DNA from 3 places in the Pseudomonas tritici genome. Region 1 is predicted to be linked to each of the others. Evidence: riboswitches for the same ligand, from Rfam matches in the RefSeq annotation. Region 1 holds a riboswitch; each other region holds the start of a gene.

What was found. A riboswitch is a leader RNA that binds a small molecule or an ion and turns the genes downstream of it on or off. The one in region 1 is predicted to bind cobalamin.
Region 2: another riboswitch for cobalamin. It lies ahead of HU722_RS19570 (ABC transporter substrate-binding protein); the one in region 1 lies ahead of HU722_RS13195 (CbtB domain-containing protein).
Region 3: another riboswitch for cobalamin. It lies ahead of cobO (cob(I)yrinic acid a,c-diamide adenosyltransferase); the one in region 1 lies ahead of HU722_RS13195 (CbtB domain-containing protein).

The regions. Positions count from the first base shown of each region.
Region 1 is NZ_CP077084.1:2,956,823-2,963,606, forward strand. Features, by position in the region: gene HU722_RS13165 (fatty acid cis/trans isomerase) at 1-846, shown strand, start outside; gene HU722_RS13170 (acyltransferase family protein) at 934-1,959, shown strand; gene nfuA (Fe-S biogenesis protein NfuA) at 2,019-2,603, shown strand; gene cobM (precorrin-4 C(11)-methyltransferase) at 2,794-3,540, opposite strand; gene HU722_RS13185 (cobalamin biosynthesis protein) at 3,611-4,003, opposite strand; gene HU722_RS13190 (CbtA family protein) at 4,000-4,704, opposite strand; gene HU722_RS13195 (CbtB domain-containing protein) at 4,716-4,904, opposite strand; cobalamin riboswitch at 5,001-5,214, opposite strand; gene HU722_RS13200 (M10 family metallopeptidase C-terminal domain-containing protein) at 5,600-6,784, shown strand, end outside.
Region 2 is NZ_CP077084.1:4,320,259-4,327,042, reverse strand. Features, by position in the region: gene HU722_RS19590 (hypothetical protein) at 1-49, shown strand, start outside; gene HU722_RS19585 (GNAT family N-acetyltransferase) at 46-543, shown strand; gene HU722_RS19580 (ABC transporter ATP-binding protein) at 612-1,376, opposite strand; gene HU722_RS19575 (FecCD family ABC transporter permease) at 1,373-2,389, opposite strand; gene HU722_RS19570 (ABC transporter substrate-binding protein) at 2,386-3,396, opposite strand; cobalamin riboswitch at 3,513-3,707, opposite strand; gene HU722_RS19565 (hypothetical protein) at 3,826-4,269, shown strand; gene HU722_RS19560 (DNA/RNA non-specific endonuclease) at 4,611-5,555, opposite strand; gene HU722_RS19555 (M4 family metallopeptidase) at 5,683-6,747, shown strand; gene HU722_RS19550 (protealysin inhibitor emfourin) at 6,762-6,784, shown strand, end outside.
Region 3 is NZ_CP077084.1:4,660,583-4,667,366, forward strand. Features, by position in the region: gene cobD (threonine-phosphate decarboxylase CobD) at 1-190, opposite strand, end outside; gene cbiB (adenosylcobinamide-phosphate synthase CbiB) at 183-1,091, opposite strand; gene bluB (5,6-dimethylbenzimidazole synthase) at 1,088-1,738, opposite strand; gene HU722_RS21115 (cobyrinic acid a,c-diamide synthase CobB) at 1,735-3,138, opposite strand; gene cobO (cob(I)yrinic acid a,c-diamide adenosyltransferase) at 3,135-3,746, opposite strand; cobalamin riboswitch at 3,826-4,084, opposite strand; gene HU722_RS21125 (PQQ-dependent sugar dehydrogenase) at 4,184-5,497, shown strand; gene HU722_RS21130 (C40 family peptidase) at 5,573-6,112, opposite strand; gene HU722_RS21135 (C40 family peptidase) at 6,258-6,784, opposite strand, start outside.

The DNA.
Region 1 (6,784 bases):
CCGCTGCTGGAGCGCACGTATTACCAATTGGCGGTGAATTTCGACGTGTTCGGCAATGTCTCGCACCAGGCCCAGACCCGGTTGTACTTCGACCTGATCCGTAACGGCGCCGAGCAGAACTTCCTGCGCCTGATGCCCGCCGATACCCGCGAAGACTTCCTCGACGACTGGTACCAGAACAGCGGCAAGATCAAGCTCTGGCTGGACTATGAGGCCATTGATGATGACAAGCCCACGGGTTTGCACCTGAACGAAAACGACCCGAAGCGCGACTTTGCCAACCAGTTGTTGACCCGTTATGCCAGCTTGAACGCCAGCCCGGACCCGTTTAACCGATGTGTGAGTGCGTATTGCTCGCGCAGCGGTATTGATCCGGTTTTGCAGGATGCGGAGCAGGCGTTGAGCCGCTTGACCTCACGCCCGGCCGCCGGGCTCAAGGTGATCGATCAATTGCCCGAAGCCACGATGTTGCGCATTCAAACTGCCAGCGGCAAGCGCGAGATCTACAGCCTGCTGCGCAACCGTGCCCACAGTAATGTCGCGTTTTTGCTGGGCGAAGCCTATCGCTACCAGCCGGGACTCGACACCTTGACCCTTTACCCCGGCGTACTCAGCAGTTACCCGAACTTCATGTTCAATATCCCCGCCCAGGAAGTGCCCGAGTTCGTGGCTGAAATGGAGCGGGCCAAAGATGCCAATCGTTTCGAAAAGATCGTCGACCGCTGGGGCGTGCGGCGCAGTCATCCGTTGTTCTGGCAGTACTTCCACGATCTGTCGCAGTACCTCCACGAAGTCGCGCCCGTGGAAGAGGGTGTGTTGGACATGAACCGTTATGAGAACCTATAACTACAGGCACTGATCCAGTCATCTCTCCAGGCGGGCGTTGAAGTAATCGGATATCTACTGTGCGGGGTTCTAAAAGGTAGTCCGATGATGTTGATTTCAGTGCAGTTTCTTCGCGCCTTGGCTGCGTGGCTGGTGGTGGGTCATCACTTTATGCAGCTGTTTTTCAACTTTGAGGTGCACAACGCGCTGGAGTACCTGTTCGTCGAAAAAGGCGGCGCAGGGGTGGATGTGTTCTTTGTCATCAGCGGCCTGGTGATCTTCCTTGCGACCGCAGACAAAGCCCTGACACCTTGGCGTTTCATGCTCATGCGCGTGGCACGGATCGCGCCGGCGTATTGGTTCTATACCTTGCTGCTGGCCCTGCTCACCCTGGCTGTGCCCTCGATGTTCCCCGATGTTCAACTCGCGCTGGGCCATGTGCTCCTGTCGTTGCTCTTTATCCCTGCCCAACACCCGGCAGGCTACGGCGTCTATCCGCTGCTGGATGTCGGCTGGACCCTGAACTTCGAGATGCTGTTCTATGGCCTGTTCGCCGTCGCCTTGTGGGTTCGTGGGGACTATCGGTTGTGGGTGGTGGCCGTGCTGTTGTACCTGGTGTGCTACCTCATCGGTCCCGCCCTGGACTTGGCCGACGGTTTTTACAGCAATGATATTGTCCTGGAGTTTCTTATGGGTATCGTCATCGGCATGCTGTATCGCCGCGGCCTTTGCCGGGTCAGGGCGTGGGTGCCGTTGCTGGGGATTGTGGTGGCGTGTGTGATGTTTTATCACGGGGCGGATGTGCCCCGTGCATTGGAGTGGGGCGTGCCCAGCGCGATCCTGGTCATCAGTTGCGTGGCACTGGAGCCTTACTTCCATGGCTCACGCGTGTTGAAACTGATGGGGGACTGCTCTTACTCGGTGTATCTGATCCACGTGCTGGTTCTGTGCGCTGGGCTGTGGGTGGTCAAGCGTACGGGAATAGATCCCTATGCGATGCTGCCTGTTTGCATTGTATTAACAGCGCTTTGCGCCTTTGCGAGCTATCAATGGCTGGAAAAGTCGACCTATCGCACGCTCAAGCGTTGGTTCGGCATTGATGATCCCGCAGTCCTTTCCCGACAAAAATACTAGGACTTTGTACCTCTGTAATAATTTGGCGTAAACTGCCGGCAAGCCTGTGAGGAGTTTCCATGACTGCCATAACCATTACCGACGCCGCCCACGATTACCTGGCTGACCTGCTGTCCAAGCAGAACACCCCAGGTATCGGTATTCGCGTCTTTATCACCCAACCCGGCACCCAATACGCCGAGACTTGCATTGCCTACTGCAAGCCAGGGGAAGAGAAGCCTGAAGACACCGCCCTGGGGCTGAAAAGCTTCACCGCGTACATCGACGCCTTCAGCGAAGCCTTCCTCGACGACGCCGTGGTCGACTACGCCACCGATCGCATGGGCGGCCAACTGACCATCAAGGCGCCGAACGCCAAGGTGCCGAACGTCAACGCTGATAGCCCGGTGAACGAGCGTATCAACTACTACCTGCAAACCGAGATCAACCCGGGCCTGGCCAGCCACGGCGGCCAGGTCAGTCTGATCGACGTGGTGGATGACGGCATTGCCGTGCTCAAGTTTGGCGGCGGCTGCCAAGGCTGCGGCCAGGCGGACGTGACCCTGCGCGAAGGCATCGAGCGCACCCTGCTGGAGCGTGTCCCAGAGCTCAAGGGTGTACGTGACGTGACCGACCACACGCAGAAAGAAAACGCCTACTACTGAGTAAGGTGTTCACTGCGGACAAAAAACGGCGCCCCGTGAGCGCCGTTTTTTTATTGTTTAAATTCAATGTCTTGAGATGCCTATCTAACAAAACAAATCAACTGTGGGAGCGAGCAAGCCCGCTCCCACAGTTTTAATAGTGTTTATTCATATAAATCAATATGTTGTATCTTTAATTTAATTTGGCTTGTTAAGATCGGTAAAGATGCGCATGCCCTGCGCGATACAGCGAAGACTCACTAAAACCGTCACTGCCCAACACCCGACCCACCACAATCAACGCCGTCCGCCGAAATCCCTTCTCGGCCACCTTCCCGGCAATATCGCTCAGCGTCCCAACGACCCAATCCTGGTCCGGCCACGTCGCGCGGTGCACCACGGCAATCGGGCAATCTGCGCCATAGTGCGGCAGCAGTTGCGCGACGATTTTCTCCAAGTGATTGACCCCCAGATGGATCGCCATGGTGGTGCCATGTCGCGCCAGGCTGTCAAAGTCCTCGCCAGCGGGCATGCTGGTTTTATCCGCATAACGGGTCAGGATCACACTCTGGGCGATGTCCGGCAGGGTCAGCTCGGTTTCCAACAACGCTGCACAAGCCGCCACTGCGGTGACGCCGGGAATGATCTGGAATGGAATGCCCAGCTCACGCAAATGGCGGATCTGCTCGCCAATCGCTCCATACAGGCTTGGGTCGCCAGAATGCACGCGTGCCACGTCCTGGCCTTTCGCATGGGCGGTCTTGATCAGGTCGATAATCTGTTCAAGGTGCAATTCGGCACTGTTGACCAACTGTTCTGCCTGGTGGCCTTTGAGCACTGCCGTCGGCACCAGCGAGCCGGCATAGATGATCACCGGGCAACTGCGGATCAGCCGCTGGCCTTTGACGGTGATCAATTCCGGGTCGCCGGGGCCTGCGCCGATGAAGTAGACGGTCATGGGAATATCCTATGGAAAAACGCACGAGCATGAACAACGCTCATGATCGGAACGGGCGATTATCAGGTTTTCAGCCGGCGCAAGCCAATGCGAAGGTGGCCTGGGCGGTTTGCTTGCGGCTAATCAACAGGCGAGCAGGGGCGTTGGCGAGGTATTCAGCCAGGGCCAGGGCGGCGCTTTCGGCAATGCCGTAGCAGCCCGTATGGGCAAACGCGATCGCGGATTTGTGGCTCAGCTGTTCTGCATAACCCGCCAACTGATCAGCATCGAAACACTGGAATGGCAAGTTCAACAGATCGGCCAGGGCTTGAAGGCCAGGTTCATCGCGCTTGCGGTCGATACTGGCCAGCGCGGTGATCCGTTGAAGCTCGATACCGCCCTCGGCGAGGGCGCTGTCGAGCAGGGCCCGCAGGGTGTGAACGTCACAACCCCGCTGGCACCCCAGGCCGACCACTAAAATCATGCTGAGTATTGATCATCACGATTGCGGCGGAACAGCCAGGCGCTGATCAGGCCCAGCGCCAGCCAGAAGGCGACATTGGTCAACTGCGAAGCAATCTTGAACTGCGCTTCCAAGGCTTCGGGGGCTAGCATCGAATGCACTTCCGGCTGCGGCGCGCCGATCACGTGTGGCACGACCAGAATCGCTACGCCCAGCGCTTTGAGCAGCCAATTGCGGCCGAACACGATCAGCGCTATGCCCGCAGCGGTGGAGGCGGCGGTGCCCACCCACCAGATCTGCCGTTGTGCGAGATCAGCGGCAGCAGTGCCTGGCAGCTCAGGCGGTAGGCCCATTGTCGGCGCCAACACGAAGGTCGCGTAGCCGGCCAAACCCCAAAGCAGGCCCTGGGCAGTGCGGGTGGGTGCGCGCAGGGTATAGAGGCCGGCGAGCATCAGCGCGAAACCGACAGCCACCACCAGATTACCGCCGGTGGTAGACAATACGCGCTGCCAGCCGTCTTCCGGTTCCCAGGCTTCGGCGTCGTGGGTGTGCGCGGCATTACCGGCTGCGTGCTCATGCACCACTTCAGTCGCGGCCGGGGCCTTTTCAAAGGTTTCCGCCTGCAGAATTAATGGGGCGACCCAGAAGCTTTGCAGCAGGGTCAGCAGCAGGGCAGCCAGAAGACCGGTGAAACCTGCAGTTTGCGCAATACGCTTGATCATGTCGGCAGGTCTCAGTGGCACGGGAACGCGGCGCTGTGGCGGGTATCGTGGGCAGCGTTATGCACCGCCTCGATGTGCGAGAAACCGGCGAAATACACCAGGCACGCGCCCAGGATCGACGCGCCGATTGCGGCGGTCAGGCGTTGGCTCAAGGTGGAGGTGCTGCTGGCGGAGTGCGAAGTGCTGCTGATGATCGACATGGCGCGTCCCTTTCAGGTGTCAGGGTGAAACGAGCGCATGAAAACCCCGCGAGCCAGGCACGCAGGGTTCTGAACAGCGCCCGCCCACCGCGGGTTTGTTATCTGATTTTTCGGGCCGGTCTCCGGGCTTGCGAGGGGCGGCTCTTGAAAGAGCCCAGCCTGATAAGCATCTCCTTCCCATGCACAGCACAGTGGATTTGACGCTTCGCTCGCTTACCGTTGCGGGGGCAGCACCGGACTTGCCATAGATCTATGGCGCACCGGTTTCCCGTTTCACCCTGTGAAGGGCACCCGAAACAAGATGTGTAGGAGAGCATGGAGAGAACGCTCCCGTCAAATGAGGACTGCGCCGCCTTGATGGCACGAGAGGTGAAAATGTCTGACGCCGGAGTTTCTATTGGCGGGCTGATGCAGGGGCTTATCCTCCCATGTGTTTCATAAGTTTCGCCTGTTGTTCATCCTGTTGCTGAAATCTAAAAATATATTGTGTAGATATTTGAGTTTAAGTTGAATTTTGCTTTTTTTTCAGTCGGCCATTGGGGCGGCCAGATGCCGTGGAGTAATGTTAAATTGTTATCGTTGCCAGTTATTGTATTTCCAGATTTTAAAGATTGCCGGGTTATTCAGGAACGGGTTGAGTGATTTTTTCCAAATTGTGCTTGTGATCGAGGTTTATCTCCGTCGAATAATTAAATATGGTGGTGATTTTGAAAATAACTAATAGCCAGCAGCCTTCCTATAATCCGTCCGCCGGCCTTCAGCGAGCCGGTTCCTCAGATCCCACGTTGCGCAGCGCCGACCCGCATATAAGGCGGAACTTTGCCAAACCGATCTTTACCGTGGATCAAGTTGCTCAGCAGCTCACTCGAGAAAATGTGAAATGGGCTGACAGAAACGGTGATGGTGTCACGGCAATCTCCTTTTCATTCAACAAATTGACGAGAGGGGATAGAGAGTTCAATACCACACAGAAAAACCAAGCCAGACTGTCCATGCAATCTTGGGCCGATGTGGCGAATGTGTCGTTCGAAGAACGTACCGGCCGTGGCGAAGGACGCTTGGCTTTTTCCAACAACGAGGGCCCCGCGGTTGCTTTTGGCCAGTACCCAGGCCAAGACGGTAAAGTGTTCATCAATCCCCACTATGGCACCAATACTTCTCCTGCACTTCATAATCATGGCCGATATACACTAACCCATGAAATAGGCCATACGTTGGGTCTTGCGCACCCCGCAGACTATGACGCTTCTAATTCTACCTCTCCCAGTTACGCTCGCAGTGCCGTTTATGCGCAGGATACTCGTGGTCATACTGTCATGAGCTACTTCGACGCTCACGAAGGTGGTCAGAACCATAAAGAAAATTACTCTGCTGCTCCATTGATGGGTGATATTGCTGCTGCCCAGCGTTTGTATGGTGCCAATTACAGGACGCGCAATTCAGACACCACTTACGGTTTTAACTCCAATTCGGGTCGAGACTATTATCAACTCAATAATCCCAATGATACGGCACTCTTCTGCGTGTGGGACGGTGGCGGTAACGATACGTTGGATTGTTCCAAGTATCGCCAAAACCAGACTATCAACCTCAACCCTGAATCCTATTCCGATGTTGGAGGCTTGCGGGGGAATGTTTCTATCGCCAAAGGCGTTACGCTGGAGAACGCAATCGGCGGTTCTGGCCATGATGTGATCATCGGTAATCATGCAGACAACATGCTCAAGGGGGGAGCGGGCGCTGATTGGCTCAGGGGGGGAGGGGGGGCAGATACCTTTGTCTACGACAACGTCAGCGACTCCACACTGGAACGCCCTGACCAGATCATGGACTTTGTGAGTGGCACCGACAAAATCGACATTTCGGTCTTGTTGAAAAAC
Region 2 (6,784 bases), 1.4 Mb from region 1:
TCTGGAACAGGCGCAGGTGGTGGGAATCACGCAGATTGAGGTTGTATGAGCGAAAACCCTCGGATTCAGGCGGTCACGACTGCGGATATTCCTGACGTACTGAGGTTTGTGCTGCAGGCCCGCGCCGAGCTGTTCCCGAAGCTCAGTGCGGCGGGGATGCCGGCGGACCTGGCGCAATTCGAGGCGATCTATCTACAGGGCGATGGGCAGTTTCTAATCGCTCGGGAGGCGGGCCGGATTGTTGCGGCCATTGGTTACTTGCCTTACGACGGGCGTTTTGCGCAGTTGAATTACCAGGGCCGCAAGACAGTGGAAGTGGTGCGCCTGTTTGTGTTGCCGGCCTATCGCCGCTTTGGTCTGGCGGGGGCGTTGTATCGGGCGCTGGAGGCAATGGCGAAAGCGGAGGGGGTTGAGGTGGTTTACCTGCATACCCACCCGTTTTTGCCGGGGGCGATTGATTTTTGGGTGCGGCAGGGGTTTGAAGTGGTGGATGTAGACGCGGACCCGGTGTGGCAGACGACGCACATGCAGCGACTGTTGTAGACGTGAAACGCCGCAAATCAATGTGGGAGCAGGCAAGCCAGCTCCCACATGTGTATTGTGTGAAGCCTCTAGTTCGGGCGCAACCGCAGTATCTGCACGCCATCAAACGGGTCTGTCAGGTAGTGCGCCTGCACCCCAAACGTCTCCTGCAAGCGCTGCGGCGTCAGCACTTCCATCGGCTTACCCAGCGCCACCAACTGTCCACGATCCAGTACCGCCAGCCGATCACAGGTCAGCGCTTGATTCAGGTCATGCAGCGCAATCAATGTGGTCACCGGCAGCCCTTGCACCCCCTTCAAGATCGCCAGCTGGTGCTGGATATCCAAATGATTGGTCGGCTCATCCAGTAGCAATATCTGTGGCCGTTGCGCCAATGCGCGGGCGATGTGCACGCGTTGGCGTTCACCGCCCGAGAGGCTGCGCCAGGCGCGTTTGCTCAGGTGAGTGGCGTCGACGTCATGCAAGGCCTGGTTCACGATGGCATCGTCTTCGCTGGACCACGGGCTCAGCGCCGACAACCACGGCGTACGGCCCAGCGCCACGGCGTCGAACACGCGGATGGCATCGTCCGTGTCAGCCTGTTGCTCAACCACGGCCAGTTGCTGTGCGATGGCGCGGCGGGACAGGTCGCCCAAAAGCTGGCCGCCCAACAATACTTCGCCAGATGCCGGCGCGCGCAAGCCTGCCAGCAGTTTGAGCAAGGTGGATTTACCGGAACCGTTTGGCCCGACAATCCCCAAGGTTTCACCCAGCTGCACGTCCAGGTGAATATCGCGTAATAACTCAGCCTCACGCACCTTGAAGCCCAACCCCGTGCAGCTTAAAACGCTCATCGCGCGTTCCTCCGGCCAATGAGGATCAGCGCAAACACCGGCGCACCGACCAGCGCCGTGACCACGCCGACCGGAATCACCTGGCCTTTGATCAGCGTGCGCGACAGCACATCCGCTGCAATCAAAAACAGCGCGCCGCCGAGCGCGCTGGCCGGCAGCAAGCGTGAGTGCCCGGTGCCGAGCAACAGACGCACGGCGTGGGGGATCACCAGCCCGACAAAGCCGATGGCGCCGACAATCGACACCATCACCGCCGTCACCAGTGCCGCGCAGCCCACCAACACAAACTGCACGCGGCGCACGGGGATACCGAGGGACGCCGCCGAGTCACTGCCAAAGGTGAACGCATCCAGCGCCCGACGATGCCACAGGCACACCGCCAAGCCCACGACCGCCATCGGCACCGCCAACCACACCGATGGCCAGCGCACGCCGCTGAGGTTGCCCAACAGCCAGAACATGATGCCGCGCGCCTGTTCGGAGCTGGCCGACTTGGTGATCAGGAACGCGGTAAGCGCATTGAACAGCTGCGATCCGGCAATGCCGGCGAGGATGATCTGGCCGGTGCCGCTCGACGAACCGCTGGCGCGCGCCAGCAGAATCACCAGGGCAAACGCCGCCACCGCGCCGACAAACGCACCCGCCGACAACGAAATCAGCCCGCCGCCCACGCCCATCAGCGCCACCAGCACCGCGCCAGTCGAGGCGCCGGCGCTGATGCCCAGCAGGTACGGATCGGCCAATGGGTTGCGCAATAACGACTGCAGGATCACCCCGCACGTCGCCAGCCCCGCACCGCACGCGGCGGCTACCAGGGCACGCGTGAGGCGGTAGTTCCACACCACGCCCTCATCGATCGGGTCCAGCACATAGCCGGCCGCCCACAGTTTGTTGGCGAGTACCTGGAGCACGACCTGCGGCGAGATGGCGGTTTCACCGATGGCCACGCCGGCGAGCAGGGCGATCAGTAGCAAGGCCAGGGCAACTAGGGTCCGGATCAGGCTGGCAGTCATTTGTGCAGGTCGTAGCCGTCGATGGCGGCCGCCAGTTGTTCAAGGCCGTCGAACGTACGAATGCTGGCCTGCAGCGCCATGGCGTCGAGGATGATGATGCGGTTGTTTTTCACCGCGTCCATGTTGCGCGTGACCGGGTCGCTGCGCAAAAAGGCCAGTTTCTTTTCATGGTCGTCAGCCGGGTAACGGCGCCGGTCCATGCGTGCGATGATCAAAAAGGTCGGGTTGGCCTTGGCGATGGTTTCCCAGCCGACGGCGGGCCACTCTTCATCGGACTGCACCACGTTGGAAAGGCCGAGGGTTTGCAGCATGAACTCGGGAATGCCTTTGTGGCCGGCCACGTACGGGTCGCTGGCCATCTCGGAACTGGAGAACCACACCAACGCGCTGGCGTGCTTGAGGCCTTTGCTTTGCACAGTGGCGACCGACTTGGCCAGGCGCGCCTTGAGTTCGTCGTTCAATTGTTCGCCGCGGTCCTGTACGTCGAAAATCTGCGCCAGTTGGCTGATGCTTTTATAGATCGTCGCGATGCGGAAAGGCTCCAGCCGCGTGCCATCTGCGCCCACCAGGTTGTCTTTGCCTTCGCAGTCGGAGGGCAGCAGGTAGGTAGGGATCTTCAGCTCATGGAATTGCTCGCGGGTGCCGACCACGCCTTGTGGCCCGACCACCCATTCCAGCTCGGCGGCTACCAGTTGCGGGCGCTTGGCGATCACCGCTTCGAAGCTCGGCTCGTTGTTGGCCAGGCGCTCGATGCTGTCGTTCTGCGCCTTGAACTGCGGCAATACGCTGTTGAACCACAACGAAGTGCCCACCACCTTATCGCCCACGCCCAGCGCGTAAAGCATCTCGGTAGCCGCCTGGCCAATCGTCACGCTGCGCGCGGGAGCCTGCTGGAAGGTCAGGCGGCTGCCGCAGTTTTCCACGGTCAGTGGGTAGTGGGTGGGCGCGGCTTGGGCCAGGGCACAGAAGCTGACGCCGGCGAGCAGGGCGGTGACGCGTGGCAGCATGGGGCAATCTCCGAGTGAACCGTACGTGGAACTGGGGAGGTACGGTTCGGAAACACACCCTTGGGCACTGTGGTGGAGACAGGCAAGCGTGTCCTTCCCGGACACCCCGCCGGTTAGTGATTGAGCTTAAGCCGGCAGGTCTCCTGACTGATGCGTCGTCGCCACGCTCCAGCCTTCCCGGACGTGATCCAGTGGCATTAAGGAGCAGGCTCAGCACCTACAGTTGCGGGGGCAGTTCCGATTGGCGCGGGTGTAGCGCGCTTCGGATTCCCTATTAGTCCCGTTTGGGAACCGGCGCGGTATGGTAGTCGATCAGGCACCTTAGCGGGAGCTCCAAATACTCGAGGCGTGAACACGGTGGTAGCTCTCGCGGAGTTCGTCATCCTATGATGCGCATCCCATGGATAGTCTTCACACAAGGAAAGCACAGTGAAATCATTAATCGTCCTCGCCCTTATCGCCACGCTCGCCGGTTGCGCCACGCAGGGCAAATCTGAAAAGCAGATTCTTGACGAGGCCGCCACCGCGTACGTCAAGTCGATGCCCGCCGGCTCGGACAAGCTCCGTTTGCACACGATGAGCATCCCCAAAACCGGTTTGTTTGGCGATACGCTGGCGATTGCCATGGCCAGTGATCAGAACGCCGCCCACCTCAGGGGCGAATTGCTGAATGCAAAACGCATGGGCGATGTGTTCTTTTTGATTATCGGCGCCGGCAGCCCAGTTGACGTTGCTGTGATCAGCAAAGCGGTCGAAGGGCAGGATTTGAACGGGATGCAGATTTACTACTCGGGCACCGATGCACAAAGAGACACAGTGCGTGCGGCCGTTGAAAAGACCCAGGCGCAATTTCATTACATCAATGCGCAATGACTACTCGCACTTAGAGCCGTCTGGGCAAACTGGCGCTGTTGTTCCGCGTCTAGGCCGATGTTGGACGGAGTCGGCCAATCACCGCAGATCAAAATGTGGGTGTTGGCTTGTCGAACCGCTGCGATAGCCAGAAGTATCTACACATCTTGAGCGAGCGCTCTGCGTAGCAGCTGTCGAGCCCTGGCGAGGCTGCGTCAGCGGTGTGTCAGACAGACCGCAAACGCAGCCTCGCCAGGGCTCGACAGCTGCTACGCACTTTCACATTGAAAATATGTAGATACCTGTGCCGCCGTCTTCGCAGGCAAGCCAGCTCCCACACTTGATGTACGTCGTCCGTTCGGTCAGAGACGAATGTCTTCCGGACCTTGTATCAGCGCTTCAATCCGCGTGCCGGTGGCGCGTTCTTCGTTGCTGAAGCCGTCGTAGTCGGCGAGGTTGGCAAAACGGAGGCCGGTCAGCCGTTCTATCTGGACCACACTGCGTTGGTAGGTCCTGAGCTGGCCAAACACCAGCTCGAGCTGGCCCAATTCGCGGTTCTGGTCAATCATGTAGGCACTCGCGCGAGGCTTGCCGTCGTCACCGAGGTAGGCGACGACTTTCCAGAAGGCCTTGGGGATTTTAACGCCCCGGTACACTCGGTCGTCGTCGGCAAACACCGGCCCGGTAAACATGGTGGCGCGGGCTTTCCAGCGTTGGGTGTTATCGAGAATATAGTCTTCGAGCTCCAGCCAGGTCTTCTGGTTGAACCCATTCATCTGCGGCGAGCAGTTGGTGAAGTGGAATGTGTCGAAGTTGGCGATTTTTGCCTCGTCGCCCCAATTGGGGTCCTGTCGGCGTACCAGGTGGCCGCGATCAAGGCCATTGCTGGCGTAGAGGTCTTCGCCCACCTGCGCGTCGATGGGCAGGCGGCCATCGTAGGCCCAGATGTCGTTGCTACGGGCAACGTCCACATGCAGCCCCCCGTCGATATTGGCGCCCACGTACAGCGCGAGGCGCCTTGAGCGTGACATCGTCACCGAGAAGTGCGTGTAGTCCAGGCGGTCGCCGCCCTCTTTCAGCGTCTGTACATCATCCGCAATCGCGTCCTCAACGGTGGGCCAGGGCACCACGAAGCTGCCGAGAAAATCCTCGGCGTAGCCGCTCCGGTCCTTGAAATCCTTGGCCGCAGTGACGCGTGGCGTCGCCGCCCTGGCCTCCAGCAGAGTGGGGCTCGGCGCGAGCAGCGGGCGCAGGTCGGCGAGCCGTGGGCGGTACGAAAGGTCGATTTTGGTTTTGCGTGCGGGCATCGGTCAGTCCTCCTTGGATAAACACGACTGCAACATAGGTTAATGACAATTGATGACACGCGTTGATCCCAGGGGGCTATCCTGAGTCGATACCCGGACGTTGTCACATGCCAAATGGAGCCAGCCAATGTGTGTTCGCCAGCAGCATCGCAATCCGATTTTCTGCCTGATCCCGCCCTACATGCTCGACCAGATCGCCCGCAACGGTGATAAAGCGCAGCGGGAAATCGCGTTGCGCACCCGCGCCAAAGACAGCACGTTTCGCTCGCTGCGTATGGTCGCGGTGCCCGCCAAAGGGCCCGCTCACATGGCCCTGGCCATGGGCGCAGGCAAGCGGCGTTCGATCTACAGCGCCGAGGGCACCGACAGCCTGCCGGGAACGCTGGTCCGTGGCGAAGGGCAGCCCGCCAGCGGTGATGCGGCGGTGGACGAGGCCTACGATGGCTTGGGCGCCACCTTTGATTTTTTCGAGCAGGTCTTCGACCGCAACTCCATCGATGATGCCGGCATGGCATTGGACGCGACCGTTCATTTTGGCCAGAACTACAACAATGCGTTCTGGAACTCGGCCCAGATGGTGTTTGGTGATGGCGATGAGCAGTTGTTCAATCGCTTCACAGTGGCGCTCGACGTGATTGGCCATGAGTTGGCCCATGGCGTCACCGAGGATGAGGCCAAGCTGATGTACTTCAATCAGTCCGGCGCGTTGAACGAGTCGCTGTCGGACGTGTTCGGCTCACTGATCAAGCAATATGCACTGCAGCAATCGGCACAAGACGCCGACTGGCTGATCGGCAAGGGGCTGTTTACGCCAAAGATCAAAGGCACCGCCCTGCGCTCGATGAAAGCCCCCGGTACCGCGTTTGACGACGAACTGCTGGGCAAGGACCCTCAGCCTGGGCACATGGATGATTTTGTGCAGACCTACGAGGACAATGGTGGGGTGCATATCAATTCCGGCATCCCCAACCATGCGTTCTACCAAGTGGCGACGAAGTTGGGCGGGTTCGCCTGGGAGCGCGCCGGGCGTATCTGGTATGACGCGTTGCGCGATGCGCGGCTGCGGCCCAACTCGGGGTTTCTGCGCTTTGCGCGCATCACCTACGATATTGCCGGCCGACTCTACGGCGCGAACAAGGATGAGCAGAAGGCGGTCAAGGAAGGTTGGAAAGCGGTCGGCATTTCGGTCTGACGTGAGGAACAACCATGCAGATTTCGATCAAGGAAAA
Region 3 (6,784 bases), 1.7 Mb from region 1:
CGCCGTAATACTCGCTGGCGGCCTGCTCCAGGCCGTCATCGGTTTCCGGCAGACGCGCCCAGGCGCGCAGCGGGATCTCGGGGATCGCCCAGGGCCAGGGCGCCAGGCCGCTGGACAGGTCGAGCCAGTCAGCTTCGGCAATTCCGTACTGAATCGCTGCCTTGCGCAGCCGGCCACCGTGCTCAAGCATAAAATTGCCCCCCGACGCATAAGATCAGCAGCCACAACCATACGCCGCGCTGCACCAGTTGCCAGCCCCGGTCGATGGCGTCCGCATCCGCCGCCGGGCCCTCGCCCAGCGGCGGGCGCTGGTGCACTTCACCGTGATAGATCGCCGCGCCGCCCAGTTCAACGCCCAGCGCGCCTGCACCGGCAGCCATCACCGGGCCGGCGTTGGGGCTGTCCCAGGTCGGGCCTTGGGTGCGCCAGCATTTGAGCGCCAGACGGGTCTTGCCGAGCACGGCATAGGTCAAGGCGACCAAGCGTGCCGGAATGTAGTTCAGCACATCGTCGATTTTTGCCGCGGCCCAACCAAAGCGCTCAAAACGTTCGTTGCGATAACCCCACATGGCGTCGAGGGTATTGCTCAGGCGATAAAGCACCACGCCCGGCACGCCCGCCACCACAAACCAGAACAACGCGGCGAAGACTGCGTCGCTGCCGTTTTCCAGCACCGATTCGGTCGCGGCGCGGGCGACTTCGGTGCGGTACAGTTCGCTGGTCTGGCGGCTGACCAAGTAGCTGACGCGCTTGCGTGCTGCCTCCAGGTCATCGCTGCGCAGGGCCTGGGCCACCGGGATCACATGCTCGCCAAGGCTACGCATGCCGAGGGCGCAATACAGCGCCAGAATCTCTACTACCCAGCCGATATACGGCGCCCACGACAACGCCGTGGCCAGCAGGGTCAGCGGCACTACGGCGATAAACCAAGCGGTCACGCCATGGCTGCGCCAGCCACGGCCACCGGAGTTAAAACGTTGCTCGATGCGCCCGGCGAAATTGCCGAATGCCACCAGCGGATGCCAGCGCCTGGGTTCGCCCAGCAGCGCATCCAGCGCCACTGCAGCGACGCACAGCAAGGCCACACTCATTGACTCACTCCCCACACATTCTCATACAACATGTCACTCAGCGGCCGAGGCTCGGTCCAGCCTTCGAGTTGCAACATCGGTGCCGGGTAGAACTCGGTTACCGGCCCCAGGCACAACACGGCCAGGGGTTTCGCGCCGGGCGGCAAACCGAGCAGATCGGCCAGGGCCTGGGGTTCGAACAGCGAAACCCAGCCCATGCCGAGGCCTTCGACGCGAGCCGCCAGCCACAGATTCTGGATGGCACAGGCCAGCGAGGCCATGTCCATTTCCGGCAAGGTACGACGGCCGAAGATGTGCCGCTCACGGTCATCCATCAGCGCCGCCACCAGCACTTCGGCGCAGTCGTGGATGCCTTCGACCTTGAGCTTCATGAACGCGTCGGAGCGCTCGCCCAGGGCTTCGGCGGTGCGTACGCGCTCCTCTTCTACTAACTGCTGAATCTGCCCACGCAGTTGGCGATCGCTGATGCGGATGAAGCGCCAGGGCTGCATCAGGCCGACGCTGGGGGCCTGGTGCGCGGCCTGGAGCAGACGGTGCAGCAATTCGGGGGCGACAGCGCCGCCGCTGAAGTGGCGCATGTCACGGCGTTCGGCGATGGCGCGGTAGACGGCGTCGCGGTCGGCCTGGGGGAAGGCGTTGTCCGTCATGGCCTCTTCGCGGGCAAGTCGAATCGTCGCACCGCCCCTCCCACATTTTGATCTGTGAACACTGTCGATGTGGGAGCTGGCTTGCCTGCGATAGCGACATCACGGTCTGGCGCAAACAGTGCGGCTACAGCGGCTGGATTCGACGGGAAATAAAAATGCACGTAAGAAGCCGTCATCCGCCCCTGACGGTAAACCGCCTCAGCCCCGCGCCCACCATTGGGGCTCACCCCCCTGGCAATCGGCTGCCAGTCGGTGCTGGTCAGCGAATGGTGATAGGTGTGACCACGCAGTGTGCCTTCCGGCAACTCGACGCTTTGCAGCGCCAGGGCCGCCAGTTTCTTTTGCATCACCGCATCGCCCTGCAACAGGCCCACCAGTTCGGCGCGGGTGCCGTCGACATCGGTGAGCGAGTCCAGCAGGTAGAGCATGCCGCCGCATTCGGCGAGCAAGGGTTTGCCGGCCGCATGGTGAGCGCGGATCGCGTCGAGCATTGGGGCGTTTTCCGACAGCGCCTGGTGGTGCAGTTCCGGGTAACCGCCGGGCAGGTAGAGGCTGTCGGCATGAGGCAATGCGCGATCGTGAATGGGCGAGAAAAACTTCAGCTCGGCGCCCATGGCCCGCAGCAGATCAAGACTGGCGCCGTAGGTAAAAGCGAAGGCTTCGTCGCGGGCCACCGCAATACGCACACCCTTGAGCAGTGGCTCGGCCTCGATCACTTCCGGTGCAGCAAAGGTCACCGGCGGCGGCAAGGCCACTTCGCAACTGCTGCCCAAGGCTTGGGCGGCGGCGTCAAGGCGCACATCAAGGTCATTCAGTTCGCTGGCTTGCACCAGGCCCAGGTGACGGCTAGGCAGCTCTATACCGGTCTCGCGGGACAACGCGCCGTACCAGCGCAGGCCTTCGGTGAGGCTGCCTTCCAGCAATTGCGCATGACGCAGCGTGCCAACGCGGTTGGCCAGCACCCCGGCGAACGGCAAGTCCGGCTGATAACGCGCCAGGCCCAGGGCCAAGGCGCCAAAGGTCTGGGCCATGGCCGTGCCGTCAATAACGCCCAGTACCGGCACGCCGAAGTGTCGCGCCAGGTCGGCGCTGGAAGGGGTGCCGTCAAATAAGCCCATCACGCCTTCGATCAGGATCAAGTCGGCCTCGCCCGCTGCTTCCCACAGCAGGCGGCGACTTTCCTGCTCGCCCACCATCCACATGTCCAATTGATACACCGGCGCACCGCTGGCGCGCTCGTGGATCATCGGGTCGAGGAAATCCGGGCCGCATTTGAACACGCGCACCTTGCGACCCAGGTTGCGGTGCAATCGGGCCAGCGCGGCGGTGACGGTGGTTTTGCCCTGGCCGGACGCCGGTGCGGCGATCAATACGGCCGGGCAATGACGGGGCTGATTCAAAGTTCGACGCCCTTCTGTGCCTTGATACCGGCCTGGAACGCGTGCTTGAGCATGCCCATTTCGGTGACGGTGTCACCCATTTCGATCAACTCAGGCTTGGCGCCACGGCCGGTGACCACCACGTGCTGCATCGGCGGGCGGGCCTGCAAGTCACTGAGCACCTGGTCCAGTTCGAGGTAGCCGTGCTTGAGGGCGATGTTCAGCTCATCCAGCACGACCATGCCGATGCTCGGGTCTTGCAGCAGTTCGCGGGACACCGCCCAGGCGGCTTCGGCCGCGGCGATGTCACGTTGGCGATCCTGGGTTTCCCAGGTGAAGCCTTCGCCCATGACGTGGAAACGTACTTGCTCGGGGAATCGGCGGAAGAACAACTCTTCACCGGTGCTGTGACGCCCCTTGATGAACTGCACCACGCCGCACTGCATGCCGTGGCCCATGGCCCGGGCCAGCATGCCGAACGCGGAGCTGCTCTTGCCTTTGCCGTTGCCGGTGAGCACCAGCAGCAAGCCGCACTCGTTGGGGGAATTGGCAATGCGTTCGTCGATCACGGCTTTTTTGCGCAGCATGCGCGCCAGGTGGCGTTCGTCGCGGTCGGGGGAATCGGTCATGACAGCTCTCCGTTGGGGCTGGACAAAAACGGCGGGCAGGAAAAAAGAAAAACAGACAGCCAAGCATCGCCCACCGTGATGCTGTTGGATGTAACAGGCCGGTCTCCGGGCTCATGAGTGGCGCCGTTGCCCTCGTATAGAGAGCGCGCAGGCCAACGCTACGCCTTCCCATATCGCTGGCGATACAGTGGCAAAAGGCAGCGTCTTGACTCATTTACCGTTGCGGGGGCAGCGCCGGAATCGCGGCAGCACTGTGTACAAGTGCGCTCACTCACCGGCTTCCCTGTTTCACTCGGTCGACCCATTGGTCACAGAGCACCTGGAACAAGCCGCGAAGGTTAGTGGGTTGGGGGTGGAGCGTCAATGAAAGCTGACCTTGCACTTGAACCATCGCACCGCCGACCTCCTCTACCCTTACAGGTATTAAGGAGAACACCATGCATAAAACAAGACTTGCCCTACTCATCCTGGTCGCCGGCACCCTCGCCGCCTGCGGTGAAAGCTCCACCCTCCAGGTCTCCGACGGTACCGGGCCTTCGCCCAAGTTGCCGGAACCGAACAAAACCCTGATCCCCACCGTCAATATCGCCCCCGCCATCGGTTGGCCCGAGGGCGTGAAGCCAACGGCCGCCGCCGGTACCCAGGTTGCGGCGTTTGCCGAAGGCCTGGACCATCCGCGCTGGCTGTATGTGCTACCAAATGGCGATGTGCTGGTAGCGGAAACCAACGCGCCGCCCAAGCCGGATGACTCCAAGGGCGTTCGTGGCTGGGTCATGGAGAAAGTCATGGGCCGCGCTGGCGCCGGGGTGCCGAGCCCGAATCGCATCACGCTACTGCGTGACGCCGACCACGACGGCGTCGCAGAGACGCGCACGGTATTCCTGGAGAATCTCAATTCGCCGTTTGGCATGACACTGGTCGGCAACGACCTGTACGTCGCTGACTCGGACAAGCTGCTGCGTTTCCCCTATCAACCGGGTGACACTGCGATCAAGCAAGCCGGCACCAACGTCGTCGACCTGCCGGGCGGGCCTCTGAACCACCACTGGACGAAAAACGTGGTGGCCAGCAAGGACGGCACCAAGCTGTACGTGAGCGTGGGTTCCAATAGCAACGTCGGTGAAAACGGCCTGCAAGCGGAAGAAGGCCGGGCGGCGATCTGGGAAGTCGATCGCGCCAGCGGCGAGCACCGCATCTTCGCCTCCGGCCTGCGCAACCCGAACGGTATGGCGTGGGAGCCGCAGAGCGGTAAGTTGTGGACGGCAGTCAACGAGCGTGACGAAATCGGCAGCGACCTGGTGCCGGACTACATCACCTCGGTCAAGGATGGCGGCTTCTATGGCTGGCCGTTCAGCTACTACGGGCAGCATGTGGATGTGCGGGTCAATCCGCAGAATTTGGACTTGGTGGCCAAGGCGATCGCGCCGGATTACGCGGTAGGCCCGCACACCGCATCCCTGGGGCTGACGTTTGCCGAGGGCAGCAAACTCCCTGCGCAGTTCAGTAACGGCGCGTTTATCGGCCAGCATGGTTCGTGGAATCGCAAGCCGCACAGTGGCTACAAGGTGATCTTCGTGCCGTTCGAGGGTGGGCAGCCTAAAGGGCCGCCGGTGGACGTGCTGACGGGGTTCCTCGATAAGGACGAGAAAGCCATGGGCCGCCCGGTGGGCGTGGTGATTGACCAGCAGGGGGATTTGCTGGTGGCCGATGATGTGGGGAATAAGGTATGGCGGGTGTCGGCCGCTAGATAGCGGAGCAGCAAGCCTCACGCTTGAAGCTGCAAGCAGGCATTGCGCCTTTTTGCAGCTGACAGCTCGTAGCTGCCGCTAGGGATTACGCGCCAGATTCGCCGGCAACACACGCTTGGCACTCAGGTACGCATTCTGCCAATACGCCTTGGACAAGGTATCCAGCTTCACCGTACCGCCCGTTTGCGGCGCGTGCACAAAGCGCCCTTCCCCCACGTAGATCCCGGCGTGGCTGACCTGTGAACCACCACCGGTGGCGAAGAACAGCAGGTCGCCGGTCTGCAGGTTCTGCTCGCTGACGTCCTGGGCGCGCATTACGATCAGTTCACGCGTAGTACGCGGCAATGAGATGCCGGCAGCGTCGCGAAACACAAAACCAATCAAACCGCTGCAATCAAACCCGGAGTCCGGCGTGTTGCCGCCCCAACGATAAGGCGTGCCGACCAGACCCAGCGCGCGGAAGAGCACATCTTCAGCCGCAGGCGAGAAATTCTGGGTGGAATAGTTGAACACCGGCTTAGGCTTCACCGCGACAGGCGCGGGCGGCGGTGGGCGGCTTGCACAGGCGCTGAGCAGCGCGGCGCAAACAATAAGAATCAGGCGGGCCGAGGTCGACATGTGCAGAACAATCCTGGTCTGGATGCGGCTTTTCGCTGCCGAACGCTGAAAACCAGAACGCGCAAGCAAAGCTCGCGCGAACGGATTACAACAATGTCCAGGGATTCTAGCGCTTACACGTCAAACTTCAAGTATCACTTTAAGTTTACTTGCTAGCGGTAACCGTCGTCGGGGCCATGGCGAGTGCGCGCTTGGCTTCGATGAAGGTTTTGCTCCAGTAGCTATCACCCAGGTTGTCGACTCGAACACCGCCACTGCGACGGCTGCTGGAGTGGATAAACTGGTTATCGCCCAAGTAGATACCGGCATGGCTGACGCGACCACGACCTGCCGTACTAAAGAAAAGCAGATCACCGGGCTTGAGGTTGTTTCGCGCGACCAACGGTGCATTCACGTTGATCATTTCGCGAGTGGAGCGTGGCAGGTTCATGCCCGCTTCTTCACGAAACAGGTAGCCGATGAAACCGCTGCAGTCGAAACCGGCTTCGGAAGTACCGCCGAAACGGTAACGGGTACCGATCAGGGACATGCCGCGTTCGAGGATGCTGTCGGCGAGAACTGGAAGCTGGTAAGGCTTGCTGCCGGAGAAATTGGCCAATTCTTTTTCAGTTGCCAGCTCTTCTTCGTAAACAGAAGCAGACTGTGCAGCAACAAATTTGGCCTGGTTTTGAA